Regions from separate parts of the Sphingoaurantiacus capsulatus genome, predicted to be linked through region 3. Evidence: predicted binding sites of a transcription regulator. Region 3 holds the regulator's gene; each other region holds the start of a gene.
What was found. Region 3 encodes LexA, which represses DNA repair genes until DNA is damaged. Its sites were predicted from a motif close to GTTCCNCNCTTGTTCT; they were not measured.

Region 1 (3,254 bases), 100 kb from region 3:
CCGACAGCGTGCCCGACTTGCGGTCGAGGTTCAGATATTCGAGGCCGACGTTGCACAGGAAGCCCAGGCGCTCGACGATCTCCTTCAGCACCCGCTCGGCGATCTGGCGGTCCTTGTCGCTGAGCTTGGGCATCAGCGCGCTGGCCCAGCCGAACGCTTCGGACACCGGTCGGCGCGAGGCGTCGGCGATGGTCTCGCCGTCGATCTTCACCGCCAGCGCCTCGGGCTTCAGCCGCGCGCCGTCGCAGACCTCGCAGTTGCGCGCGGCCTGATACTGGCCGAGGTCGTCCTTGACGAGCGTGCTCTCGGTATCGCGCCAGCGCTTCTCGATGTTGGAGATGACGCCCTCGAACGCCTTCTTGACCTCATAGGTCTTGCGGCCGTCCTCGAACACCAGCGCGATCGGCTTGCCGCCGGTGCCGTGCAGCACCGCGTGGCGCATGTCGGCGGGCAGATCCCTCCACGGCGTCTTGATGTCGGCGCCGAAGTGGCGCGCCACGCTCGAGAGCACCTGCATGTAATAGGGGGAGGGCGGGTTGGACTTCGCCCAGGGCATCACCGCGCCCGCCGCGATCGACAGCCCCTCGTTGGGCACCACCAGCTCGGGGTCGAAATACAGCTTCTCGCCGAGGCCGTCGCAGCTCGGGCAGGCGCCGTGGGGCGAGTTGAACGAGAACAGCCGCGGCTCGATCTCGGGAATCGTGAAGCCGGAGACCGGGCAGGCGAATTTTTCGGAAAAGACGCTGCGGAGCGGCTGATCCTTCTCGTCCTTCTGGTCGGCGAACTCGATGACCGCGAGGCCGTCGGCGAGGCGCAGCGCGGTTTCGAAACTGTCGGCGAGCCGCGTCTCGATCCCCTCGCGCACCACGAGGCGGTCGACGACCACATCGATGTCGTGCTTGTACTTCTTGTCGAGCGCCGGGGCGTCGTCGATGTCGTAATATTCGCCGTTGACCTTGACCCGCTGGTAGCCGGTCTTCTTCCACTCGGCGAATTCCTTGCGGTACTCGCCCTTGCGGCCGCGGACGACGGGGGCGAGCAGGTAGAGGCGCGTACCCTCCGGCTGCTCCATCACCCGGTCGACCATCTGGCTTACCTGCTGCGCCGAGATCGGCAGGCCAGTGGCGGGCGAATAGGGGACGCCGATGCGCGCCCACAGCAGGCGCATGTAATCGTAGATCTCGGTCACGGTACCGACGGTCGAGCGCGGGTTCTTCGAGGTGGTCTTCTGCTCGATCGAGATCGCGGGCGACAGCCCCTCGATATGGTCGACATCGGGCTTCTGCATCAGCTCGAGGAACTGGCGCGCATAGGCGGAGAGCGACTCCACATAGCGGCGCTGCCCCTCGGCATAGATGGTGTCGAACGCGAGGCTCGATTTGCCCGAGCCGGACAGGCCGGTGATCACCACCAGCTTGTCGCGCGGCAGGTCGAGGTCGACGTCCTTGAGGTTGTGCTCGCGCGCGCCGCGTACCGAGATGTGCGTCAGCATCGATGTTCCCGCTGTGTTCCGGCTTCAGGGATGAGGTGACGCAGCCGGCGTGACGAGTCAAGCGGGCGTCGACAGGCAAGATGGGGGAGGGGCCGGAAGATTGCGAGAGGGGGCACGCGATCGTTTCGCGCGGGTAACCGCGGTGGGCAATTACCGGAGCGGTAAGCGCTGTGATCGGTGCCTCGTTCTCAGGCCCAAGATACACGTCATCCCGGCGGAGGCCGGGATCCATAACCACGGTCGGTATGGATCCCGGCCTTCGCCGGGATGACGAAAAAGGGGGGTGTGCCTTACGCCTTGGGTGCGGGCTTCGGCGCTGCCTTGCGGGCCGCCGGCTTGCGCGCGGTGGCGGTGCGGCGGCGCGGCACCGGCTTGGCGTCCGGCTTCGGCGCGGTCGCGGCGGCGGGCGCCGCGGCAGCCGGCTTCGCAGCGGCGGGCTTGGCAGCCGCCGGCTTGGCCGAAGCCGCCTTCACGGCCGGCTTGGCCGAAGCCGCCTTCTTCGGCGCGGCCGGTTTCTTTGCCGGAGCCGCCTTTTTCGCCGATGCAGGCTTCGCGGCAGCCGGCTTGGCCGTCGCCGGTTTCGCAGCGGCCTTCGGCGCAGCAGCCTTCTTGGCCGGGGCCGTCTTCGCAGCCGGCTTCGCGGCGCGCTTGGCGGCCGGCTTGGCAGCCGCCTTCGGCGCCGCCTTCTTGCCGGTCGAGGCCTTCGCGGTGAACGTGGTCAGCGCAGCGGCGGCCGCCGCCGTGGCGACTTCCTTCGCGACGCGCGCGGCGACTTCCTTGGCGGTCGCCTCGATCTGCGGCAGATAGGGGCCGGCGAGGTCCTGGAAGAAACCGGTGATCTTGTTCTTGGCGTTGCCGCCGAGCGTGCCGCGCAGCAGCCGTTCGATGGTGCTGTCGACCGTGCTGCCCGCTGCCTCGATGGCGGTGGCCAGGTCGGCCGGGATCGAAACCTTCACGCGCTTGTCGCTGCCTTTGGCGCTCTTCTGCTTCTTGCTCACAGTTCCTCCGCTCGTCGGGGTTGAAGCCGTAACGACGCTTAGCATAGGCATTGGGTTCAAGCGAGGAACGCTAAGCGGGGTCCGCGCGTAGGTATTCTGCAAGTTGGCAGGAGCCGAACCGTGAACAATAACGCGCATGACAAGGTCTCGAATCCTGAGGGTCCGCCCGCCGGCGGCCATCGCGAGGCGTTGGACGCCGACGACATCAAGAAGCTGAAGGCGAACCCGTCGGATCGCGACGCCCGCCTCGACATCGACATCGACGAAAGCTTCCCGGCAAGCGACCCGCCGAGCATCACGCAGCCCCGCAAGGGCAGCGACGGGCCGGTCCCGGGTGGCAAGTACGACTGATCCGAGTGGGGCGGCCGAGAGGTCGCCCCAGTTCGTTGGGGCTTAGCTGAAAGGAAACGTCATCCTGACGAAAGTCAGGATGTGGATTCACATTCGAAGTGCAACAGGTGTTTAGCGAAGACCTCGGCGGGGGTTTGGTATCCGAGGCATTTTCGGGGTGTCAGGTTGTAGGCATTGGCGCAAGCCTGGATGTTTTTGGTGCTGAGGTCGTTGAGGTTGGTTTTTCTGGGGAGGTATCGTCGGAGGCGCCCGATGGCGTTTTCGATGCCGCCTTTTTGCCAGGGGCTATGGGTATTGCAGAAGAAGGTTTGGGTATTGAGGCGCTTGGTAAGGCGCTGATGCTGGGCGAACTCGGTTCCGTTGTCGAAGGTGATGGTTTGGCGCAGGCTGGCGGGGATGGGTTTGAGCCAAGC
Region 2 (3,254 bases), on a different contig from region 3:
CTCGCCCGCGCCTATGCGTCGTCGGACCTGATGTTCAACCCGTCGTCGACCGAGACGTTCGGCAACGTGACCTTGGAAGCGATGGCGAGCGGCCTGCCGGTCGTCGCCGCGCGCGCCACCGGTTCGCTGAGCCTCGTTGCCGACGGCATCAACGGCATCCTGACCAGCCCCGACGATGTCGATGCCAGCGCCGATGCCATCGCTTATTATGTCGCCAATCCGGAAGCGCGCGCGACGGCGGGTGCGGCGGGGCTGGCGGCGGCGCAGCGCTATGACTGGGACCGCATCAATCAGGGCATGCTCGACCGCTATCTGCGCGTCGCCGAGGTGGGGCAGCGGCTGAAAAAGAGCTGATGCTGCCGACACCTAAGTGGAAATACAGGTCGTAGTTTCCCGCAATCGTGATCGTTACGCTGCTGGTGCATTCAGCGGTTGTCGGACGGGCCTTGACCCTGAAGACGCCTCGCACCGGCCTCCCCTGTTCCGGATTTCGACGAGGCTCCTTGTTGAGTAGCGTTTGCGTACCCAGCGGGATCCTGCACCTGACGGCTTAGTCCAAGCTTTCAGGTGCGGGGTCCCGCTTTTTTCGGGGCGCATGATTCTCGAACAGCCGCACCGCCGTCAGCAGCGCGACGCCAATCGCCGTCGTCGCCGCCACCAGCGCATATTGGCCGGCACCCGAGGCCACGCCGACGGCGGTCGCCAACCACAGGTTCGCCGCCGAGGTCATGTTCTTCACCCCGCCGCCGCGGTTCACGAAGATCATGCCGGCGGCGATGAAGCCGATCGCCTGCGCGAGGCCCTGCACGACGCGCAAAGGGTCGGTGGCCGGGTCACCCGCCGTCCAGAGCTGCACATGGATTTCCAGCGCCGAATAGGTGATCGCCGCCGAACTGAGGCTGACCAGCGCATGGGTGCGCAGGCCCGCCGGGATGCCCTTCAGCTCGCGGTCGAGGCCGAGGATGAGGCCGACGACGGCGGCGACGCCGAGGCGTAGCAGCATATCGGGGATCGACAGGTTCAGATCGGCGGCGGTCATGATGGGGAGACGGCTGCGCCGCCCCGACGGTTCCCGCTTTCTGTCATCAAAGTGTCATGGAGGTGCGTGGCACCGAGGGCGTGCGGCGGCGTTGACTCTTGCACCCTGAATCGAACAAAACAGGAACAAATGACCATGAGTCGAGTCGCCACGGAACCGACCTCGCTGTCCGATCTGCGCCAGGTGGTGGCGCGGATCGAGGGACATCCGCGGCTGCTCGCCGCCGAGGAAGCGGCGGGCGAGGCGGCATGGCGACTGGGCGTGGCCGAGGTGGATTTGGCGCTCGGCGGGCGGCTGGCGCGGACGCTGCACGCGCTGCGCGCCGCGGAGATCGGCGACGTGCCGGCGGCGCAGGGGTTCGCGCTGGCGATGGCCTCACAAAGCGCCAGCCGCGGCGGGCTGCTGTGGGTGTCGACGGCGAGGCACGCGCATGAATGGGGGCACCCTTATGCCCCCGGCCTCGTCCGCTACGGCTGCGACCCCGCGCAGCTGCTGGTGGTCGAGGCCAAGAAGGCGTCGGAGGGCGGCTGGGCGCTGGAGGAGGCGCTGAAGTGCGGTGCCTTCGGGCTGCTGATCGGCACCGGCCTCGCGCTCGACTTCACCGCCTCGCGGCGGCTGGCGCTGGCGGCGGCGGAGCGGGCGACGCCCTGCCTGCTCGTCGATGGGCCGGGGCAGGATCTGCCGTCCGCCGCCTCGACGATCTGGCGGGTCGCGGCGCGCCTGTCGGGCGGGGACATTTATGATGTCGAGGCGCCGGGGCTCCCGCGCTGGCGCGTCGAACTGGCACGGTCGCGGGGCAGCGCCCCGGCCGGCCCTTGGGAGCTTGACTGGGATGAGCAGACGCATCGTTTCGCTCTGGCTGCCGCACCTGCCGATCGAGCGGCTGCGCCGGAAACGGGGCCGCGCGCACCGGCCGTCGCGGGTGCCGTTCGCGCTGAGCGAGGCCGGGCCGCACGGGCTTGAGGTCGCGGCGCTGAACGCCCCCGCCACCGCGCTCGGCCTGTTCGCCGGGCAGCGGCTCGCCGACGCGCGCGCGATGGTGCCCGAGCTTCATATCGAGCCGATCGACCGCGAGGCCGATGCCGATTTCCTCGCGCGGCTCGCCGGCTGGTGCCTGCGCTTCACGCCGGTGGTGGCGATCGACGGCCGCGACGCGCTGTTCCTCGACATCGAGGGGGTGAGCCATCTGTTCGGCGGCGAGAAACGGCTGCTCGGCGAACTCACCGAGCGGCTGCGCACCATCGGCCTCAGCCCGCAGGCGGCGATCGCCGGCACGGCGGGGGCGGCCTGGGCGCTGGCACGCTTCGACAATGGCCGGATCGTCGCGTCCGATCGCGCGGCGACACGGGAGGCGCTGGCGCCGCTGCCGGTTGCCGGGCTGCGGCTGTCGGCGGCGAACGTCGATTTGCTCGCGCGCTTCGGGCTGCGGCGGATCGGCGAACTGCTGGGGATCGAGCGGCGGGCGCTGACCGCGCGGCTGCGCGACGACAGCGTGCTGCGGCTCGACCGCGCGCTCGGCGACGCGCCCGAGCCGCTCGACCCGATCGAGCCGCCGGCGCCGCACCGCGTCGTTCGCCGCTTCGCCGCCCCCATCCTCGAGGCGGCGCAGATCGAGAACTGGCTGGAGCTGCTGGCGAAGCAACTGGCGGCGAAGCTGCGGGCGGCGGGCCTCGGCGCGCGGCACATGCGTTTCGGCGCGACCTGCACCGACGGGGAATCGAGCGGCTTCGAGCTGCGCTTCGGGCTGCCGACCCGATCGGTCGCGCATGTCATGCGACTGGCGCGCGACCGCATCGAGACGATCGTCCCCGGCTTCGGTATCGACGCGCTGCGGCTGGAGGCGCTGCTGGTCGAGCCGCTGTCGGTCGAACAAGCCGGGCTGATGGCCAGCCGCGAGGCGCGCGACCGGCTGGCCTATGCCGATCTGGTGGCGAACCGGCTGGGGCGAGAGCGGGTGTTCGGGATCGCCGCGCACGGCAGCCATATTCCCGAGCGCGCCGCCCGCCATGTCGCGCCCGCCGAGGCCGAATGGAGCGACGCGCCGGGGCGCGGCAACCGCCCGCCGCAACTGCTCGATCCGCCCGAGGCCGTCGAGGTGGCGCTTGCCGAAGTCCCCGATGGCCCGCCGCAAGCGTTCACCTGGCGGCGTATCCGCCATGACGTCGCCCGGGCCATGGGCCCCGAGCGCATCGCCCCCGAATGGTGGCGCCGCGAG
Region 3 (3,254 bases):
TGGTCGGCGGCACCCTGTGGCTGGTGCGGCACCTGCTGCTGCTCAGCCCGTGGATCGCGCTGCGCTGGCCGGTGAAGATCATCGCGGCTGCCGTCGCGGCCTTGGCGGGCATCGGCTATACGCTGCTCGCCGGCGCCGAGGTGCCGACGGTGCGGTCCTGCATCGCGACCCTGCTGGTGCTGGCCGGCCTCTGCATCGGGCGGCAGGCGATCTCGCTGCGCATGGTCGCCGCTGCCGCCTTGCTGATCCTCGTGGTGCGGCCCGAGGCGCTGCTCGGCGCCAGCTTCCAGCTGTCGTTCGCCGCGGTCACCGCCATTGTCGTCTTCTATCAGTCACGCCTCGGCAAGAGCATGGCGGGCGGCGGCGACATAGGCCTTGCGGCGCGCTTCGGTCGGGCGTTCATCGCGCTGCTGGTCACCGGCCTGCTGGTCGAGGGGGCGCTGGCGCCGATCGCGCTGGCGCATTTCGGGCGCACCGGCTTCTACGGCGTGTTCGCCAACATCATCGCCATCCCGTTCACCAGCTTCGTGGTGATGCCCGCCGCTGCCGCGGCGCTGCTGCTCGACCCGTTGGGGCTGGGCGCTCCCGCCTATGCGGTGCTGGGGTGGAGCCTCGACATGCTGATCCTGCTCGCCGACACCGTGGCCTCCTGGCCCGGCGCGGTGTCGCGGCTGCCGTCGATGCCGGCCACCGCCTTCGCCGCGTTCATCGTCGGCGGCCTGTGGCTGGCGTTGTGGGAGGGGCGGATGCGCTATGCCGGCTTTGCGCCGGTCGCGCTCGCCGCGCTGCTGGCGCTCGCAGCGAAGCCCGCCGACCTCGTTGTCAGTCCCGACGGGCGCCACGTCGCCATCGTCGAGGACGGGCGGCTGGTGATGCTCCGCCCGCGCGCCGGCAGCTTCATCAGCGATATGTGGAGCGATGCCGCCGCCACCGACAGCCTGACCGCGTGGAGCGACCGCACGAGGGGCCGCTGCAACCGCGATGCCTGTGTGACCACGGTGACGAAGGGCGGTCGTGAATGGCGCCTCATGGCGACGCGGTCGCGTGCGCATCTCGACTGGCGGCAGCTGGTACGTGCCTGCGCGCGCGTCGATATCGTGGTCAGCGAGCGCTGGCTGCCCGACGGCTGCCGTCCGCGCTGGCTGAAGCTCGACCGCGCGGCGCTGGCGAAGAGCGGCGCGGTGGCGATCTGGCTGGATCCGCTACGGGTACGTGCTGTGGCCGACGATCACGGCGATCACCCGTGGGCGACCGCCGTTCCCGATCAATGGTACCGGCGGAGCAGGCCGACCAGCTTGCCCTGAATGCGCACGCGCGACGGCAGGTAATGCTGCGCCTCGTACATCGCGTTCGCCGGGTCGAGGCGGACCATGCCGCCTTCCTTGCGGAGATATTTAAGCGTCGCTTCCTGCCCGTCGACCAGCGCCACCACGATCTCGCCGTCGCGGGCGGTCTCGCAGCGCTGGATCAGCGCATAGTCGCCGTCGAGGATGCCGGCCTCGACCATCGAGTCACCCGACACTTCGAGCGCATAATGCTCGCCCGAGCCGAGCAGGGCGGCCGGCACCGACAGCGCCGCGTCGGTCTCGAACGCCTCGATCGGCTGGCCGGCGGCGATGCGGCCGTGCAGCGGCAGCTCGATGACGTCGTTGGCGACCTTCGGTGCGGCGCGCTTGCCGAACTCGGCCTGCACCACGTTCGACGGCTTCGCCTGCGCGGCGGGTGCCGGCGCGGCGGCAGCCATGCCTTCGGGCAGGCGCAGCACTTCCAGCGCACGCGCGCGGTTGGGCAGACGGCGGATGAAGCGGCGTTCCTCGAGCGCGCTGATCAGGCGGTGCACGCCCGACTTCGACTTGAGCTCGAGCGCCTCCTTCATCTCCTCGAACGAGGGCGACACGCCGCTCGTCTGCAGGCGGGTGTGAATGAAAGCCAGGAGATCGTGCTGCTTGCGCGTCAACATCCGGTCGCCTCGTCGTACAGGAACGAATAAGGAACGACTACGGGGTGGGGATTCCACTGTCAAGGGGTATAACGGGAACAAACCCGCCGACCGTTACGCCGGCGTCGTTCTCGGGGCGTACCAGCAAGGCGTTGCTGGCGGCCAATATCCCCAGCATCGAGCTGTCCTGCCGCGCGACGGGCGTGATTGTCCAAGCGTTACCGCTCCACGCCAACGTCGCGCGCAGATGGTCGCGGCGTTTGTCGTTGGGGGGCAGGTCGATGGTGGCGCGCGCCTGAAGGACGGGTGGCAGCGGCGACGGCGATCCCGCCAGCCGCCGGATCGCCGGCAGCACGAACAATTGCGCGCAGACGAACGCCGACACCGGATTGCCGGGCAGCCCGATCACCCGCGTCGCGCGGAGCATCCCGGTCAACATCGGCTTGCCCGGCCGGATCGCCACCTTCCAGAAATCGATCGCAGCGCCTTGCGCCTCCAGCACCGGCACGACGAGATCGCGGTCGCCGACCGAGGCGCCGCCGATGGTCACCAGCAGGTCCGCGCCCGCTGCTTCCGCCAGCGCCGCGCCGATCGCGTCACGGTCGTCGGCGACGATGCCGAGGTCGGTCACTTCCGCGCCCGCCGCTGTGAACAGCGCCGCCAGCATCGCGCCATTGGCGTTGACGATCTGGTCGGGGCGGGGCGTCACGCCGGGCGGCACCAGCTCGTCGCCCGTCGACAGCAGCGCCACGCGAGGACGGCGATGGACTGCGACCTCGGCAAAGCCGCCCGAGGCGATCAACCCGATCTGCGCCGCGCCGAGCCGCGTGCCCGCCGTCACCAGCCGATCGCCCTTGCCGAAATCGAGCCCGGCGGCGCGGATATGCGCGCCCTCGCGCGGCGGTCCCTCGAGCGCCAGCCGCACGCTGTCGCCGTCGCGGGCCACATCCTCCTGCACCATCACCGTATCGGCGCCGGCGGGGAGGGGCGCGCCGGTGAAGATGCGCGCGGTTTCGCCCGCGCCGATGCTGCCCTCAAACCGCGCCCCGGCGCTGCTTTCGCCGATCAGCCGCCAAGGCCCCGGCATGTCGGCAAAGCGAATGGCGTAGCCGTCCATCGCCGAGGCGGCGAACGGCGGCTGCGTGCGGCGCGCGACGATATCGGCGGCGAGGTGGCGGCCAGCGGCGGCGGCCAGCGGGACGGTCTCGGCCGGCAGCGGCGACAGGCTGCCCAGCAGCTTCGCCTGCGCGTCGCCGAGCGGCAGCATCAGGCGGGCGCCGTCCAGTCGCCCGACTTGCCGCCGGTCTTCGACAGC

Region 1: uvrA (excinuclease ABC subunit UvrA) is a predicted target of LexA. The motif match lies at 1,497-1,512, and genes of this name have one in related genera.
Region 2: ACFOMD_RS05555 (ImuA family protein) is a predicted target of LexA. The motif match lies at 1,151-1,166, and genes of this name have one in related genera.

What each region holds. Positions count from the first base shown of each region.
Region 1 covers NZ_JBHRXV010000011.1:682,906-686,159, reverse strand. Annotated here, with positions in the region: gene uvrA (excinuclease ABC subunit UvrA) at 1-1,492, opposite strand, end outside; gene ACFOMD_RS15560 (hypothetical protein) at 1,783-2,490, opposite strand; gene ACFOMD_RS15555 (hypothetical protein) at 2,611-2,841, shown strand; gene ACFOMD_RS15550 (IS30 family transposase) at 2,916-3,254, opposite strand, start outside.
Region 2 covers NZ_JBHRXV010000004.1:72,200-75,453, reverse strand. Annotated here, with positions in the region: gene ACFOMD_RS05565 (glycosyltransferase family 4 protein) at 1-354, shown strand, start outside; gene ACFOMD_RS05560 (MgtC/SapB family protein) at 551-1,039, opposite strand; gene ACFOMD_RS05555 (ImuA family protein) at 1,169-2,002, shown strand; gene ACFOMD_RS05550 (Y-family DNA polymerase) at 1,962-3,254, shown strand, end outside.
Region 3 covers NZ_JBHRXV010000011.1:582,054-585,307, reverse strand. Annotated here, with positions in the region: gene ACFOMD_RS15075 (ComEC/Rec2 family competence protein) at 1-1,304, shown strand, start outside; gene lexA (transcriptional repressor LexA) at 1,265-1,960, opposite strand; gene ACFOMD_RS15065 (molybdopterin molybdotransferase MoeA) at 1,998-3,206, opposite strand; gene moaC (cyclic pyranopterin monophosphate synthase MoaC) at 3,206-3,254, opposite strand, start outside.